DNA from 4 places in the Plantactinospora sp. B6F1 genome. Region 3 is predicted to be linked to each of the others. Evidence: predicted binding sites of a transcription regulator. Region 3 holds the regulator's gene; each other region holds the start of a gene.
What was found. The regulator HrcA, encoded in region 3, represses chaperone genes, less so after heat shock. The targets are predictions, from matches to a motif close to GGTTNGCACNCTCNNNNNGAGNGTGCNAACC.

Region 1 (4,366 bases), on a different contig from region 3:
GGCGTCATCGGCGGAGTTTCCGCTCTGCGTCGTCACGCTGTCCGACGCTACCAACCCGAGTGGTTTCCGGCGCCTCGCCGGCAGTCACCGGCGGATCTGTCGACCTGCCGACCCGGTACGCTTGCCGGGTGTCGGGGACGGAGAAGCAGCACGCCACGAGGGTCGGGCGGGACGGTGATCGGCCGGTCTCGCTGACCGGTGACCGCCCGGTGTTGCCGGAGCAGTCCGTGGACGACACCGACCGGGGCTGGGGCGAGCGGCCGGATTCCAACGACGAACGGCTGTTGGCCGAGCGCCCACCACACTGGGACTGATCGGCGGAGACTGGACTGGCCGGCCGGCGACTGGGCGGTGTGCGCCACCGCGCCTGGGACGGCGACGGGCTGCGGTGTGGCGGTGGCTACGAACGAACGATGATGGCGAAGCGGGTCGATTCCGGCATCCCGACCGCGCGGTGGGCCTGATCGGGGCGGAGCGCCAGGTAGATGGCGCTGGCCGCGCCGTCGGTCTGGCCGGGGCCGAGCACGTCGAGCACCAGTGCCCGGGTCGCCAGGACGGTCGGCTTCGGTGCCCTGCCCGCCTGGTCACCGCCGGCTGCCGCGAGAAGATCCACCCGGGCTCCCGGTCGGGCCACGGTCAGCGCGGCCGGCTCGGCAAGCCGGATCGGTACCCCCACCGTCCCCGCCGGCACCGGCACCCCCGAGCCGCCGCCCGGGGTCGCCGAGCCCTCTGGCCCAGCCGGCAACCCGCTGGGCCGGGTCGCCGGTCCGGTCCCGGGCGTCCGAGTCGCACCGCCCGGCCAGGGCGTCCGAGTCGCACCGCCCGGCCAGGGCGTCCGAGTCGCACCGCCCGGCCCGGGAGACGGCGGTCCGTCGGACCGGCCGGAGCCGGCCACGTCCGCGGCGGTGCCGACCCGGCCGGGGGAGCCGGCGACCGGGACGGGACAGGACGCTGCCGGCTGGCGCAGGTAGAGCGCGCCGAGCGCGAGCGCCAGCAGGGCGGCGACCAGCATCCAGCGGAGTGTCGAGCCGGCACGCGGACGTGACCAGCGGGTCGGGCTCAGCGTGGCATCGCCACGGGTGGGCGTACGGTCGAGCGCCACGGCGAACCTCCTCGGCCCGGCGGCGCCGGTGGAGTCGGCGTCGTCCGGTGCGCAGCAGGCTAGGCGAGGGCACTCCGAAGCGGCGGCAGACGATTCAGACCCTGTGGATAACTCGGAGGGGTGTGGATAACTTGAAGGCCGGGTCGGCCCGGTGAGCCGGCGCCGCCAGCACCGTCGGAGGTGCTCAGGTCGTGCTGGTCGAGGAGGCGGAGGTCGCCTTCGGCTTGCTGCCGGACCCGCTCGACGTCCCGTGGACCGAGCCGGATCCTCCGCCGCCGTTGGCGGAGCCGGACGTGCCGCCGTTGGCCGAGCCCGAGCCCGAGCCCGAGTCGCCGCCGGAGCCGGTCGTCGCGGAGTCGCTCTTCTTCGACGCGTCGGACTTGGGTGCCGCGGAGCCGTCACCACCCTCCGAACTGTTGCTTCGGGAGTCGGTCCGGTAGAAGCCAGAGCCCTTGAACACGATGCCGACGGAGTTGAAGAGCTTGCGCAGGCGACCCTCGCACGCCGGGCACTCGGTCAACGGCTCGTCGGTGAAGGACTGCACCGCCTCGAGCTGGTTGCCGCACTCGGTGCAGGCGTACTGGTAGGTGGGCACGGTCCCCTCCGGATCTTGCAAGCCAGTTGGCACTCGACGTATCCGAGTGCCAATGGTGCGGCATCGTACCCGCTTTCGTCCAGCCGAGGTCTCCGGGCCGACTCTGCGACACCCCGACCGCCGAGCCGTCAACCGGACCCCACGGATTGGAGGCCACCGGTGGGGGTGAGCACGGCCCGTACCGGACGGTCGTGAGCTGCCGCCGGAACCGAATCGATCAACTCGCCGTCGTGCAACAGCGCCACCGTGAGGGCACCGGGAGCGGCCCGGGCCAGGGCGCGGTCGTACGAGCCGCCGCCGCGACCGAGCCGGATGCCGCGCCGGTCCACGGCGACTGCCGGTACGACGACCAGCTCGGCGGAGCTGATCGCCGCACGACCGAGCCGACCGGTGACCGGCTCCCGCAACCCCCGGCCGGCCGCGACCAGGCAGCCCGGTCCGGCGTACGGTGCCCAGTCCAGGTCGAGGTCCGAGCGGAGCACCGGCAGCAGGAGTCGCCCGCCGGGGCCCAGCGCGTCGGCCAGCGCGTCCGGCAAGCCGGCCCCACCCGGCTCGCTGCCGACCGGCACGTAACCGGTGATCAGGTGGGGTCGTACCCGCCGGATCAGGGTGCGGAGTTCGGTCCGGACGCGCTCGGCGGCGGCCAGTCGGGCCGGCGCCGGCAGCGCCCGGCGCCGGGCCAGCATCGTGAGCCGGAGCGCGGTCTTGCGCGGGCCAGCATCTCCATCCGAAAAATCCGGCACGTAACACTCCCGGGGGCAGGCCGGTTAACCATTGGGGTTGGGCCAGCATCGCAGCATCGCAGCATCGGGTGCGGAGTTTCCGGGGGGACGAGTGACGCTGCGTGGACGCTTGACCACCACCTTCCTAGCCATCGTGGTCGGGCCGGTGCTGGTCGGCGCGCTCTCTGTCGCCGGTACGGTCGCCACGGCAGGTCGCCATCGGGCCGAGCACCGGCTCAACCTCGCCGCCGACGCCGTCCGTACGACGGTCGGCGCGATCTGCCAACAGTTGCGCGCCACCGCCGGCGCGCTGGCCGTACTCTCCGATCCGGCCAGCCGGACCGGCGCGGCGGGTGAGGTGGTGACGCGGGGACTGGCGGACGCGGTCCTGATCACCGGTCCGGGCGGCGCGGTCGACTTCGTCACCCCGGCGGCACCGGCTCGGCCCTGGGCGTCCTGCTCAGGCCCGGCCGGCACCGGACCGGCGCCACGCGCCCTGACGGCCCGGGTGGACCTGCGGGACGGCTCGGGGGCGGTGACCGGTGGGGTCTGGGCGGCGCAGACCCTCGACGCGGCGTTCGTCCGCCGGCTCGCCACCGCCAGCGGAACCGCGGTGACGCTGCTGCGGGACGTACCCGGACCGGCCGCGACCTCGCCGGGACCGCCGTCGTCGGATTCCGTCGCCTCCCCGACGGATACCGCACCGACGGGTCCCGCACCGACGGATACCGCAGCGACGGGTCCCGCAGCGACGGGTCCCGCAGCGACGGGTCCCGCAGCGACGGATACCGGGGCCGCTGGCAGTGGTCCGTCCGCCGTCGGGAGTCCGGACGGCGGACGGCAGGGGGCCGAGTCGCCGAGTACCGAGTCGAACGGCTCCCGGGCGGCCGTGCTCGCCGCCGCCCGGCGGATCTCCGGAGACACGATCGTCCAGGCGGACGGAGGCCGGTACGTCCGCCGGGTCGGTCCGGCTCCCGACCAACCGCTGCCGCTCGTGCTGTCGGCGCCCCGCGATCCGCCGGCGGCCCGGTACGGACCCCTCGCGATCGTCGTACTGCTCGCCGGGGTGTTCGCGGTACTGGCCGCCAGCCGGCTGGCCCGGTCGACCACCCGGCCACTGGCCGAGCTGGCCCGGGCCGCCGACCGGGTCGCCGAGGGGGACCTGGCGACCCGGGTGCCGGTCCGGGCACCGGACGAGGTCGGCCGGCTCGCCGACAGTTTCAACCGGATGACCCGGGAGGCGGAGTCCTACCTACGGGCGCTGGTGACCAGCCGGCACCAGCTGCGCGAGCAGCTCGCCGTGCTCGGCGACACCCTGGCCAGCTCGCACGACCTGCACCGGGTCCTCCGATTGCTGCTCCGGGCCGCGATGACGGCGACCGGGGCCCGGGCCGGGGCGGTGCTGCTGCTCGACCCGAGGACCGGGGTCCTGGTCGCTCAGTGTGCCGAGGGTCTCGACCGGCGCGGCATCGGGCTCGGTCGGGCGGCGTCCACCAGCGGCCCGGTGGGCGAGGGACCGGAACATCCGGCCGACGACCGGCAGCGGCACGGCGAGCCGCCGGCGCTGCGGATACCGCTCGGCAAGGGACTGCTCGGCACGGTCGCGGCCACCGGCGAGCCGCGCCGGGGTCGGCTGGACCGGGACGGGCCACGTCTCTACGGTCGTGAGCCGCGCTGCCGAACGTACGTCGCGGTGCCGCTCCCGTCCTCCGGCGCCAACGGCCAGGTGCCGTATCCGGGGGTGGAGCCGGCGAGTGCCACGCCGCCGCTGCGCCCGGCCACCTCCGCCGGCTGGCCGGGTACGGCCTCGGGGTCGGGCAGCGGCCCTCCGAAGTTGACGCTCGGGATGGGCCGGACACCGGCCGGCGGACGTACCGCGGCCGGGGTACTCGCCCTCTACGACCGGCTCGGGTCGGACGAGTTCGACGACGTCGACCTGGTCACGCT
Region 2 (4,366 bases), on a different contig from region 3:
ATCACCGTCCGGTACGCCCGCGAGGTGCTCGCCGAGGCGGGCTTCGACCCGAACCTGATGCTGCTCGCCCCGGAGGCGCCGGGCGAGAGGCTCGCCTCCACCCTGGCGCTGCACCCCCGGGTACGCATCGTCGACTTCACCGGCTCCACCGAGTACGGCGACTGGCTGGAGGCCAACGCCCGGCAGGCCGTCGTCTACACCGAGAAGGCCGGTGTCAACACGGTCGTGGTCGACTCGACCGACGACTTCGCCGGGATGTGCCGCAACGTCGGCTTCTCGCTGGTCCTCTACAGCGGGCAGATGTGCACCACCCCGCAGAACATCCTGGTGCCGCGAGGCGGGATCGAGACCGACCAGGGGCAGAAGAGTCTCGACGAGGTCGCCGAGGGCATCGCCGGGGCGGTCGGCAAGCTCACCGGCGACCCGGCCCGGGCGGTCGAGCTGATCGGCGCAATCGTCAACGACGGCGTGCTGGCCCGGCTGGACGAGGTCGCCGGGATCGGTGAGCCGGTACTGCCGTCCCGCCCGGTCGAGCACCCGAACTACCCGGGCGCGGTGGTGCGTACGCCGCTGATCGCTAAGCTCGGCGCGGACGACGTCGGCACGTACGGGCGGGAGTGGTTCGGGCCGATCTCGTTCGTGATCGCCACCGACTCCACCCCGCACAGCCTGGCGATCCTGCGGCAGACCGTCGGTGAGCGCGGAGCGTTGACCGCCTCGGTCTACTCCACCGACCCGGGGGTGCTGGACGCGGCCGAGAGCGCGGCGATCGAGACCGGGGTGCACCTCTCCTGCAACCTCACCGGCGGGGTCTTCGTCAACCAGTCGGCGGCGTTCTCGGACTTCCACGGCAGCGGCGCCAACCCGGCGGCGAACGCCGCGCTGACCGACGGCGCCTACGTCGCCAGCCGGTTCCGGGTGGTGCAGGCCCGCCGGCACGTGTAAGGAAGGGCCCCCGCTATCGCTTCCGGTAGCGGAAGGGCCCCTTCCCGACCGGGCTGGGCGCTGGTGGGGTGCCGGGTCAGGCGGCGCGGCGCATCTGTAGCTCGCGGAGGGTGGGCACCGTCGGGTGTGCCACCCGTACCCCGGTGTCGACGAAGCCGAGCCGCTCGTAGCCCCGTACCGCCCGGTCGTTGCCGACCACCACCTCCAGCAGCAACTCCTGCCGACCGGCCGCCCTCGACCAGTCGGCCACCGCCTCGACCAGGGCGTCCAGCAGGCCACTGCCCCGCCAGGCCGGGGTGAGGTAGACCGCGAAGACCACCGTGAGCTCCGGCTGACCGGGCGCCGCCTGGCCACCCGCGTGCCCGACGACCCGACCGTCGACCTCGGCGACGAAGGCTGCCGTCCGGTGCCCGGTCGACATCCCGGCGATCCGGGCCGCGAACTCGGCGTGCGGCCGGGCCGCCGCGTCGGCGAGCGTCTCCAGGAAGGCCAGTGGCGAGTCCGCGAGCATCTCCAGGCGGATCGCCCGGACCCGGGCGGCGTCGGCGGGGCGTACCCGGCGGACCGGTGGCAGGTCGCGGCCGGGACACCCGACACCGGCCTTCCCGGCGCCGGGCGCCGGCCCGCTCTTGGCGTTCGGCCGGAGACCGGAACTGCCCGTCCCGGTGGACCGGTCCGGGGGAGCCGCTCCGGCCCGGTCGGTGGAGTGCCCGGACTCCGGCTCGGCGGCGGTCTGCGGGATGGAAGCCGGCACGTCCGTCATGGTCGCACGCCGTACGGCGACCAGTTCCGGGGGGTGACGGTGCCGCGTTCGGTTTCTGTACGGGCCCGTTGAGCTGCGTAGCGACGATCGCCAATGGGTCGGGCCGGAAAAGGACCGCCCGGATGGGGGACCGGTGACCGTTTTGGCCTAGTGCGCTGCGACCCGACCTTGGTGTACCGTGCGGATTCGGCCGCTCGATTTGTTGGACTCCAAATACATGATCCATTTGGAGAACGGCGACTCGGTTGGCCCCGGCAGGCATACGGCGTCGCCGGAGCTCGGGCAGCTCCGACGCGACCGAAGTAAGGAAGTGCACCGTGGCGCAGGGCACCGTGAAGTGGTTCAACAGCGAAAAGGGCTACGGCTTCATCGCGGTCGATGGCGGGCAGGACGTCTTCGTCCACTTCTCCGCGATCGAGATGGACGGCTACAAGGCGCTTGACGACGGTCAGCGCGTCGAGTTCGAGATCGCCCAGGGGCAGAAGGGCCCGCAGGCGGAAAAGGTCCGGGTCATCGCCTGAGCTGTCGGGCCACCGGCCCGCCGCTGAGGGCTCGACCCCGTTCCGTCACCATCCCACCGCCGGTGCACCCCCGGTCGGGGATTCCCTTGCCGGCCCAGTCCGGACTCCCCCCGTTGCGCCGACACGCCATGCAGGTGTGCCTGCACAACGGAGGTCGCCTGCCGGCCGGTTGACGGTCCACTGCCGGCCGGTTGACGGTCCACTGCGGGCCGGTCCACTGCGGGGCCAGGTCGCGGCGGGCCGGTCCGGCCGGACCAGGTCGCGGGACGGGTCCGCGCCAGGACGCTGGACGGGTCCACGTTCCGGCCCCCGGGGTTCGGTCCTGGCGCCCCGGTCCGGCTGCCCAGTTCGGCTGCCCGTTCGACCCTACTTCCGGTCCCGTCCGGGCGCCGGTCTCCCGTCGATCCCCCGGCCGCCGCCGGCCCGCCCTGGGACTCGGGTCAACCGACCCACTCGCTTGCACTCGGCATGGGAGAGTGCTAAACAAGTGGTTGGCACTCGCACCCCGTGAGTGCCAAGGTCGGGGCGGTAGGGCCACGGTCGCGGGCCCGTGGAGCGGGTGTGCGGCACATGGCCGGTCGTCGCGGGCTGTCCGGCCCGGCCGGCGGACGTCACTGTCGCACAGCGCGACGGAGTCGAGCAGGCACCCTTGGGTGTCGGCAGACCCCGTCCGCCAGTGCCGTAGTGACGTCCGAAGGTGCGTAACCAGGCGGTAGGTCGGGGTCGACAAGGCTCCGGCGGCCGTGAGTGTCCAGGAGGACAACGCCGTATGGCCAAGATGATCGCGTTCGACGAGGAGGCGCGCCGCGGCCTTGAGCGGGGCATGAACACCCTCGCCGACGCCGTAAAGGTGACGCTGGGCCCGAAGGGCCGCAACGTCGTGCTCGAGAAGAAGTGGGGCGCCCCCACCATCACCAACGATGGTGTGAGCATCGCCAAGGAGATCGAGCTCGAGGACCCGTACGAGAAGATCGGTGCGGAACTGGTCAAGGAGGTCGCCAAGAAGACCGACGACGTCGCCGGTGACGGCACGACGACGGCGACCGTCCTCGCCCAGGCGCTGGTCCGTGAGGGCCTGCGCAACGTCGCGGCCGGTGCCAACCCGATGGCCCTGAAGCGGGGCATCGAGGCCGCCGTCGCGAACGTCTCGGAGGAGCTGAGCAAGCTCGCCAAGGACGTCGAGACCAAGGAGCAGATCGCCTCCACCGCGTCCATCTCCGCTGGTGACACCAGCGTCGGCGAGATCATCGCCGAGGCGATGGACAAGGTCGGCAAGGAAGGCGTCATCACCGTCGAGGAGAGCAACACCTTCGGGCTCGAGCTGGAGCTGACCGAGGGCATGCGCTTCGACAAGGGCTACATCTCGGGGTACTTCATGACCGACCCCGACCGGATGGAGGCCGTGCTCGACGACCCGTACATCCTGATCGTCAACAGCAAGATCTCGACGGTCAAGGACCTGCTGCCGATCCTCGAGAAGGTCATGCAGTCGGGTAAGCCGCTGGCCATCATCGCCGAGGACGTCGAGGGCGAGGCCCTGGCGACCCTGGTGGTCAACAAGGTCCGGGGCACCTTCAAGTCCGTCGCCGTCAAGGCGCCGGGCTTCGGTGACCGCCGCAAGGCCATGCTGGGCGACATCGCCATCCTGACCGGCGGACAGCCGATCAGCGAGGAGGTCGGCCTCAAGCTGGACGCCGTCGGCCTCGACATGCTGGGCCGGGCCCGCAAGGTCGTGGTGACCAAGGACGAGACCACCATCGTCGACGGTGCCGGTGACGCCGACCAGATCAACGGTCGGGTCAACCAGATCCGTGCCGAGATCGAGAAGAGCGACTCCGACTACGACCGCGAGAAGCTGCAGGAGCGCCTGGCCAAGCTGGCCGGCGGTGTTGCGGTGATCAAGGTCGGCGCGGCCACCGAGGTCGAGCTGAAGGAGCGCAAGCACCGCATCGAGGACGCGGTGCGCAACGCGAAGGCCGCCGTCGAGGAGGGCATCGTCCCCGGTGGTGGTGTCGCGCTGGTGCAGGCCGGCAAGACCGCCTTCGACAAGCTGGACCTGGTTGGCGACGAGGCGACCGGCGCGCAGATCGTCAAGATCGCGCTGGACGCCCCGCTGCGGCAGATCGCCGTCAACGCC
Region 3 (4,366 bases):
CGCGAGACGGGACTGCTGGACGGTGCGGCGTACGACGCGGGCCGGGCGGTGCTCACCCTGCGGGGGCGGCTGCTGGCCGACGCGGTGGTCCGGGACCTGCTGCCCTGACCCGGTACGCCGCGTCGCGGCACCGTGGCGTGCAAGGAGCGGTCCCGACAGCACGATGGCCCGCGCCGGATCCGGCGCGGGCCATCGGGGGTTTCGGTCGGTGCTACTTGATCATGCGGATGGACATCGGGTACTGGTACAGCACGCCCTCGTTGGCCTTCATGCCGGCGATGATCGAGAAGATCACCACCACCAGCCAGGCGATCAGCGGCAGGAAGAACAGCACCAGGGTGCAGGTCCCGACGATGAGCGAGACGATCGAGATGATGCCCCAGGTGATCTGGAAGTTGAGCGCCTCGACCGCGTGCGCGCGCACGGTCGGCGACTCGTTCCCCTTGGCCAGCAGCGCGACGAGCGAGGCGATGAAGCCCACCGCGATCCCGCCGAAGTGGGCGATCAGGGCCCAGGTCTTCTCGTCGCTGTTGGCGTAGCCCGAGGGCGCCGGGGCGCCGTAGGGGTTGCCCGGCGGGTAGCCGCCCGGGGGCTGGCCGCCGGGGGGCGGGTAGCCACCGGGGGGTGGATAACCACCCGGCGGGGGATAGCCGCCGGGCGGGGGATAGCCGCCACCGGAGGTCGGGTATGTCCCGCCACCGGAGGTCGGGTACGTCCCGCCACCCGACGTCGGGTATGTCCCGCCGCCGGAGGTCGGGTAGGTGCCGCCGCCGGAGGTCGGCGGGGGCGTGCCGGGCGCGCCGTACTGGGGCGCCGCCGGCGGGGGGTATCCCTCGCCTGGCGTCGGGTATTGACCCGGGTTCATCGGGGCGGTCGGGTCCTGGGGCGGACCGCCGTATTCTCCGGGAGGGCGAGGCGGTTCAGTCATGGAGGTCACGGTAGGACTCCGGCTCAACCGGCGCCAGCCGCCCCCCGAATTGAATCTGGACAATGGCCGACCGTACCTGCTAGGCCCACCGGGGTAGGGTGTGCTGGCAAGCCGGTTGTCCGGCTTCGGATAGCCCTTCCAAACGATCATCGCGCCGGGTAGGCCTTGGTCGTAGACTGGCACTCGCTACAGTCGAGTGCCAGGGCGACCTGGCGCCCGACCGTCGTGGTCGCTCCGGTCGTTCCGCGCGGCCGGGGCCGGGACGTCGCAGGGAGGTGAGGATGGGTCTCGACGACCGCAAGCTCGACGTGCTGCGCGCGATCGTGGAGGACTACGTCGCCACCCAGGAACCGGTCGGGAGCAAGGCCCTGGTCGAGCGGCACCAGTTGGGGGTCTCCCCGGCGACCGTCCGCAACGACATGGCCGTGCTGGAGGAGGAGGGCTACATCCGGCAGCCGCACACCAGCGCCGGCCGGGTGCCCACCGACCGGGGTTACCGGCTCTTCGTGGACCGGCTCTCCCGGGTCAAGCCACTCACCCCGGCCGAGCGCCGGGCGATCGAACGCTTCCTGGTCGGCGCGGTCGACCTCGACGACGTGGTGCACCGTACGGTTCGGCTGCTCGCGCAGCTCACCCGGCAGGTGGCCGTGGTGCAGTACCCGAGTCTGGCCCGCTCCTCCGTCCGGCACCTGGAGCTGGTGCCGATCTCCACCACCCGGCTGATGCTGGTCATGATCGCCGACACCGGTCGGGTGGAGCAGCGCCTGGTCGAACTTCCCACCCCGATCACCGCCGACGACGTGACCGACCTGCGCCGGCTGATCAACGAGCGGCTCGGCGGCAAGAAGCTGGCCGAGACCCCACCCCTGGTCCAGGCGCTGGTCGACGAGGTGTCTCCCGGGCTCGGCCCGGCGATGACCACGCTCGCCACCGTGCTGCTGGAGACCCTGGTGGAGCGGCACGAGGAGCGGATCGCGCTGGCCGGCACCGCCAACCTTACCCGTGGCGGGCTGCTCGACTTCCAGGGTTCGCTGCGACCGATCCTCGAGGCGCTCGAGGAGGAGGTCATCCTGCTCAAGCTGATCGGCGAGGTGGAGCCGAACACCCTCCAGGTGCGCATCGGCGACGAGAACGAGATCGACAATCTGCGGGCCACCTCGGTGGTCAGCACCGGATACGGTCCGGGGACGACCATCGTCGGCGGACTCGGCGTGTTGGGCCCCACCCGGATGGATTACCCGGGCACCATCGCCACGGTGCGGGCCGTGGCACGCTACGTCGGCGACGTGCTGGCGCAGAACTGACCACCAAACCCATCCCTGACGACCGGCGGACGGTAACGCGAGACAGACATGAGGACACGGAACGCAGTGGCCAAGGACTACTACGGGATTCTCGGCGTCAGCCGGGACGCCTCCGACGACGACATCAAGCGTGCCTACCGAAGGTTGGCGCGCCAGTACCACCCGGACGTGAATTCGGATCCGGAGGCACACGAGAAGTTCAAGGACATCAACGCCGCGTACGAGGTCCTCTCGGACGACCAGAAGCGGCAGATCGTCGACCTCGGTGGCGATCCGCTGGCTCCCGGCGGCGCCCCCGGAGGCGGCCCGGGTGGTGCGGGCGGTCCCTTCGTCGGCTTCCAGGACATCATGGACGCGTTCTTCGGTGCCGCGGGCGGCTCCCGAGGACCGCGTCCGCGTACCCGGCCGGGTGCCGACGCCATCCTGCGGCTCGAGCTCGACCTGCCCGAGACGGCCTTCGGGGTGGAGGCGCCGATCGCGGTGGACACCGCCGTGCTCTGCACCACCTGCACGGGGGCCGGCACGGCGCCCGGCACCCATCTCACCACCTGCGAGGCGTGCGGCGGGCGGGGCGAGGTGCAGTCGGTGCAGCGCACCTTCCTCGGCCAGGTCGTCTCGTCCCGGCCGTGCACCGTCTGCCAGGGGTACGGCACGGTCATCCCGCACCCCTGCCCGACCTGCGCCGGGGACGGTCGGGTGCGTACCCGCCGCTCGCTGACCGTCAAGATCCCGGCCGGGGTCGAGGACGGCATGCGGATCCGCCTGGCCCAGCAGGGCGAGGTCGGCCCCGGCGGCGGTACGGCCGGCGACCTCTACGTCGAGATCCACGAGCGGCCGCACGACGTCTACTCCCGCAAAGGAGACGACCTGCACTGCCGGGTCACCGTGCCGATGACCGCCGCCGCGCTCGGCACCCGGCTGACCATCAAGACGCTGGACAGCGAGGAGCCGGTCGACGTCAAGCCGGGCACCCAGCCGGGCTCGACGCTGCGGTTGCGGGCTCGGGGCGTGCCACATCTGCGCGGCACCGGCCGGGGTGACCTCTACGTGCACCTCGACGTGCGTACCCCGACCAAGCTCGACGCCGAGCAGGAGCGGATGCTGCGCGAGTTCGCCAAGACCCGGGGCGAGGAGGTCGCCGAGTTGACCAAGCAGGGCGGCTTCTTCTCCCGGATGCGGGACGCCTTCAACGGCCACGCCTGACGGGCGCGCCACCCGCCGGCCTCGACACCGCGACCCGCTAACCTGCACGCCGTGAGCGCGCCGCTGTTCCTGGTCGAGTCGCTGCCGTCGGACGACTCCGTCACGCTGGACGGTCCGGAGGGGCACCACGCCGCGACCGTGCAGCGGCTGCGTACCGGTGCGGAGCTGCTGCTCGCCGACGGGCGCGGCGGCACCCTCACCGCCGTGGTCACCGCCGTCGGCCGGGGCACCCTGACCGCCTCGGTCACCTCCCGGTGGTACGTCGACCCGCCCGACCCGCGCCTGGTCGTGGTGCAGGGCATCGCCAAGGGCGACCGGGGCGAGCTGGCGGTGCAGGCGATGACCGAGGTCGGGGTGGACGAGATCGTGCCCTGGGCGGCCGAGCGCTCGGTGGCGCAGTGGCGCGGTGACCGGGGCGCCCGCGCCCGCGACCGCTGGGTGGCGACCGCCCGCGAGGCGGCCAAGCAGGCCCGCCGGCCCTGGCTGCCGACAATCGCCGGGTCGGCGCGGGCGCCGGACGAGTCGCTCCGGGCGGTGGCCCGGCGGGTCGCCGACGCGGCGGCCGGTTTCGTGCTGCACGAGGCGGCGGCGGCCCGGCTCGGCACCGCCGAACTGCCCGCGACCGGTGACATCGTGCTGGTGGTCGGTCCCGAGGGCGGCGTGTCGCCGAACGAGCTGGCGGCGTTGACCTCGGCCGGCGCCGTGCCGGTCCGGCTCGGACCCGAGGTGTTGCGTACCTCCACCGCCGGCGTCGCGGCCCTCGCCGTCCTCTCCACCCGGCTCGGCCGCTGGTGACCGACGGCCGGCACCGGGTTCTGGGCGCCGGGTGTCAGAGGTCGAGGGTGGTGCTCCGGCGGATGTCGGCGATGCTGTGTGCCGCCTCCAGCCGGTACCGGCCCGGTCGGGTCCGCCAGCCGCCGTCCGGCTCCCA
Region 4 (4,366 bases), on a different contig from region 3:
GGATCAGCGCGATCCGGGCCCGGAGCCGGTTCAGAAGCCCGGACCGTGCTGGTGGCCGTGCCCGTGACCGTGGCCGTGCCCGCCGGCGGCGGCCGGCTCGGCCTTCTCCGGCTTCTCCACGACCAGGCTCTCGGTGGTCAGCAGCAGCCCGGCGATCGACGCCGCGTTGGTGACCGCGTTGCGGGTCACCTTCACCGGGTCGATGATGCCGGCCTTGGCCAGGTCCTTGTACTCGCCTGCGGCGGCGTCGAGGCCGTTGCCCCAACCCTGCTCGGCGACCTTCTGCACCACCACGTAGCCGTCGTGGCCGGCGTTCTGGGCGATCCACCGCAGCGGCTCGACCAGCGCCTTGCGGACGATCGAGACGCCCACCTTCTCGTCACCGGTCAGGCCGAGGTCGCCGTCGAGTGCCGAGACGATCTGCACCAGTGCGGCGCCGCCGCCCGGCACGGTGCCCTCCTCGACCGCAGCCTTGGTCGCGGCGATGGCGTCCTCGATGCGGTGCTTGCGCTCCTTCATCTCGACCTCGGTCGCCGCCCCAGCCTTGATCACCGCGATGCCGCCGGAGAGCTTGGCCAGCCGCTCCTGGAGCTTCTCGCGGTCCCAGTCGGAGTCGGACGCCTCGATCTCCTTGCGGATCTGCGTGATCCGCTCGGCGACGTCGTTGTCCCGGCCCCGGCCGTCGATCACGGTGGTGTTCTCCTTGTCGACCACCACCCGACGGGCGGTGCCGAGCACCTCCAGGCCGACCGAGTCGAGCTTGTAGCCCAGCTCGGGGGCGACCACCTCGCCACCGGTGAGGATCGCCATGTCCTGGAGCATCGCCTTGCGCCGGTCACCGAAGCCGGGCGCCTTCACGGCGCAGACCTTGACGGTCTTGCGGATCGCGTTGACGACCAGGGTGGAGAGCGCCTGCCCCTCCACGTCCTCGGCGATGATCAGCAGCGGCTTCGCGGTCTGGAGAACCTTCTCCAGCAGCGGCAGCAGCTCCTCGATCGAGGAGATCTTCTGGGTGGTGATCAGGATGTACGGCTCGTCGAGCACCGCCTCCTGCGACTCGGTGTCGGTGACGAAGTTCGGCGAGATGAAGCCCTTGTCGAACTGGAGGCCCTCGGTGACCTCCAGCTCGGTGGCCAGGGTCGAGCCCTCCTCGACGGTGATCACACCGTCCCGGCCGACCTTCTCCATCGCCTCGGCGATCAGGTCGCCGATGGTGGCGTCCTGGGCCGAGATCGTCGCCACGTTGGCGACCGACTCCCGGCTGGCCACCTCGACGGCCTTCTCCAGCAGGGCCGCGGAGACCTTCTCGGCCGCCGCGTCGATGCCCCGCTTGAGCGCGGCCGGTCCGGCCCCGGCCGCCACGTTGCGCAGGCCCTCCCGGACCATGGCCTGGGCCAGCACGGTGGCGGTGGTGGTCCCGTCGCCAGCGATGTCGTTGGTCTTGGTCGCCACCTCCTTGACCAGCTGCGCGCCGAGGTTCTCGTACGGGTTGGTGAGCTCGATCTCCTTGGCGATGGTCACGCCGTCGTTGGTGATCGTCGGGGCACCGAACTTCTTGTCCAGGACGACGTTGCGCCCGCGCGGGCCGAGAGTGACCTTGACCGTGTCCGCGAGCGTGTTGACACCGTGCTCCAGCAGGTGCCGGGCGTCATCCGAGAAGCTCAGAATCTTCGCCATTGTGTTAACAGGGTCCCTTCACGAGCGCTGCCCCGGCCCGGCAGGGCCGGTCCGGGGCAGCGTCACTGGATCAGTCAGATCACTTCTCGATGACGGCGAGGACGTCGCGGGCGGAGAGCACCAGGTACTCCTCGCCGGCGTACTTGACCTCGGTGCCGCCGTACTTCGAGTAGAGGACCGTGTCGCCGACCTTCACGTCGACCGGGATCCGGTCGCCGTCGTCGTCGAAACGGCCGGGGCCGACAGCGAGGACGGTGCCCTCCTGCGGCTTCTCCTTTGCGGTGTCGGGAATCACGATGCCCGACGCCGTGGTCGTCTCAGCCTCGTTCGCCTGGACCAGGATCCGGTCCTCGAGCGGCTTGATCGCAACCTTGGTCGCGGTAGTCACGGGCATACCCTCCTGGGGTACTGGTTTCTGTGCCGGCCGGCGAGCCGACCAGCGTCAATCTGCCACATGCCACCGGGCGGGTCCGTCGTCGCGGGTGCCGGTCCGCCTGGCGTTCAGCCCCCGGACAGCGGCCCGGAAGCTGGCACCCTCGGTTTGAGAGTGCTAACGGCAGGTTATGCCGACGGCTAGCACTCCGTCAAGGAGAGTGCCAACCCGACACGCCGCCGGAGGCCCGGCCGGCACAATGCTCCGGTGGACTCCGAGCAGCTCGCCGCGCTGCGTACCCCGGACGGGGGAACCGCGCTGGCCACCGCCGCCGAACTGGCCGACGGCGACCCGCTGGCCGCGGCGGCCGCGCTGCGCCGCGCCGGGGTGCCCGCCGGGCTGGCCGCCGCCGCGCTGACCCAAACCGAGCTGCGGCGCCGGGCGGCCGCCAAGTTCGGCCCGGATGCGGCCCGGATGTTCTTCACCCGGGCCGGGTTGGAGCAGGCCACCCGGGCCGGGGTCGCGGCCCGCCGGGCAGCCCGGCTGCGCACCGCCGGGGTGCGCACCCTTGTCGACCTCGGCTGCGGCCTCGGCGCCGACGCGCTCGCCGCCGCCCGGGCCGGCATCCGGGTGTACGGCGTGGAGGCCGATCCGGTCACCGCGGCGATGGCCGCCGCCAACGCCGAGGCGGCCGGGGTGGCCGACCGGTTCACCGTGACCGTCGGTGACGCGACCCGGTTCGACCTCACCGCGCTCGACGACCCGGTCGACGCGGTCTTCTGCGACCCGGCCCGGCGCAGCACCGGCACCGGCCGGCGGATCTTCGACCCGGCGGCCTACTCCCCGCCCTGGGACTTCCTGCTCGGTTTGACCGACCGGGTCCCCCGGACGGTCTTCAAGGTCGCGCCCGGGATCGCGCACCGGCTGCTGCCGACGGGTGCCGAGGGCGAGTGGGTCAGCGTCGACGGCGACCTGGTCGAGGCGACGGTCTGGTCCGGTCCGCTCGCCACCGCGCCGCGCCGGGCCACCCTGCTGGCCGGGGCGGCGGTGCACGAGCTGACCGGCGACGGGACCCGCCGGGCCCCGGTCGGACCGGTCCGGCGCTACCTCTACGACCCGGACCCGGCGGTGGTCCGCGCGCACCTGGTCGCCGAGTTCGCCGGTACGGTCGACGGCACCCTCGCCGACCCCGAGATCGCGTACGTCTACGCCGACGCCGCCCGGCCCACCCCGTACGCCCGGTGCCTGGAGGTGCGCGAGTCGCTGCCGTTCTCGCTGAAGCGGCTACGGGCCCGGCTGCGGGACCTCGACGTCGGGCGGGCGGAGATCCTGAAGCGGGGTTCGGCGCTGGACCCGGAGCGGCTCCGCCGCGACCTGCGGCTGGCCGGCGGCGAGCCGATCAGTCTGGTGCTGACCCGGATCGCCGGCGCCCCGACGGTGCTGCTCTGCCGTCCGGTGCCGGCTCCGGAGCCTCGACGGGCCGTCGAGGGCTGCGACTCGAACTCGCCCCGGCGGACCTGATCCGGCTCACCCGCGCCACCACCGCGCCGGTCGCCGCGCCCCGATCCCGGCCGGCCGGGACCAGGGCGGTCGGCACGGGTGGTCCGGAGAGGATCATTTCCGGCGTATCGCCGCTGTCCGATCCCGGGATGTCCCGCACGTTGCTGAATTGTTATCCGGAACAACAAACTCGTGACCTCGGTGACCTTGCCCTGAAGAGTCTTCGCGCAATACGTTGCCGGACACAACAAAAGTAATGCGGGCGGTCGCCACAGCCCATCAGAGACTCCGGCGGAGCGCGACCCGGCGGAGCCGCTGGCGAGGCAGCCCAACGGGGGGAGGCCACCGGGCAACACCGCGACCCGCTCGGCGCACCACCGCTGGAACCGAGACACCACACCCACCCCGAAAGGACCCGTGCAATGCGCAGAGGGATCCTCACCATCGCTGCCGTGGGCCTGCTGACCACGGGCGGCCTCGCCGCCTGCGGTGACGAGTCCGGCGGCGACGGTGGCGCCGACGCAAAGCCGAAGATCGGCGTCATCCTTCCGGACAGCGCCTCGTCGGTCCGCTGGGAGACCGCGGACCGCAAGTACCTGGAGGAGGCGTTCAAGGCCGCCGGCGTCGACTACATCATCCAGAACGCCCAGGGCGACAAGGCGCAGTTCCAGACCTTCGCCGACCAGATGATCACCCAGGGCGTCAACGTCCTGATGATCGTCAACCTGGACTCCGGCACCGGCAAGGCGGTGCTGGACAAGGCCAAGAGCCAGGGCGTACTCACCATCGACTACGACCGGCTGACCCTCGGCGGCT

Region 1: ABNF97_RS06385 (FmdB family zinc ribbon protein) is a predicted target of HrcA. The motif match lies at 1,722-1,752, and genes of this name have one in related genera.
Region 2: groL (chaperonin GroEL) is a predicted target of HrcA. The motif match lies at 2,719-2,749, and genes of this name have one in related genera.
Region 4: groES (co-chaperone GroES) is a predicted target of HrcA. The motif match lies at 2,203-2,233, and genes of this name have one in related genera.

What each region holds. Positions count from the first base shown of each region.
Region 1 is NZ_JBEEAC010000003.1:158,586-162,951, forward strand. Features, by position in the region: gene ABNF97_RS06370 (hypothetical protein) at 1-36, opposite strand, end outside; gene ABNF97_RS06375 (hypothetical protein) at 129-314, shown strand; gene ABNF97_RS06380 (hypothetical protein) at 401-1,102, opposite strand; gene ABNF97_RS06385 (FmdB family zinc ribbon protein) at 1,287-1,697, opposite strand; gene ABNF97_RS06390 (5-formyltetrahydrofolate cyclo-ligase) at 1,826-2,440, opposite strand; gene ABNF97_RS06395 (diguanylate cyclase) at 2,550-4,366, shown strand, end outside.
Region 2 is NZ_JBEEAC010000009.1:65,584-69,949, reverse strand. Features, by position in the region: gene paaN (phenylacetic acid degradation protein PaaN) at 1-945, shown strand, start outside; gene ABNF97_RS14540 (GNAT family N-acetyltransferase) at 1,022-1,519, opposite strand; gene ABNF97_RS14535 (cold-shock protein) at 2,026-2,229, shown strand; gene groL (chaperonin GroEL) at 2,999-4,366, shown strand, end outside.
Region 3 is NZ_JBEEAC010000015.1:51,428-55,793, forward strand. Features, by position in the region: gene hemW (radical SAM family heme chaperone HemW) at 1-108, shown strand, start outside; gene ABNF97_RS19825 (DUF4870 domain-containing protein) at 212-928, opposite strand; gene hrcA (heat-inducible transcriptional repressor HrcA) at 1,210-2,232, shown strand; gene dnaJ (molecular chaperone DnaJ) at 2,299-3,435, shown strand; gene ABNF97_RS19840 (16S rRNA (uracil(1498)-N(3))-methyltransferase) at 3,487-4,230, shown strand; gene ABNF97_RS19845 (glycoside hydrolase family 3 C-terminal domain-containing protein) at 4,265-4,366, opposite strand, start outside.
Region 4 is NZ_JBEEAC010000010.1:122,283-126,648, reverse strand. Features, by position in the region: gene groL (chaperonin GroEL) at 31-1,677, opposite strand; gene groES (co-chaperone GroES) at 1,757-2,065, opposite strand; gene ABNF97_RS15840 (THUMP-like domain-containing protein) at 2,318-3,571, shown strand; gene ABNF97_RS15835 (substrate-binding domain-containing protein) at 3,973-4,366, shown strand, end outside.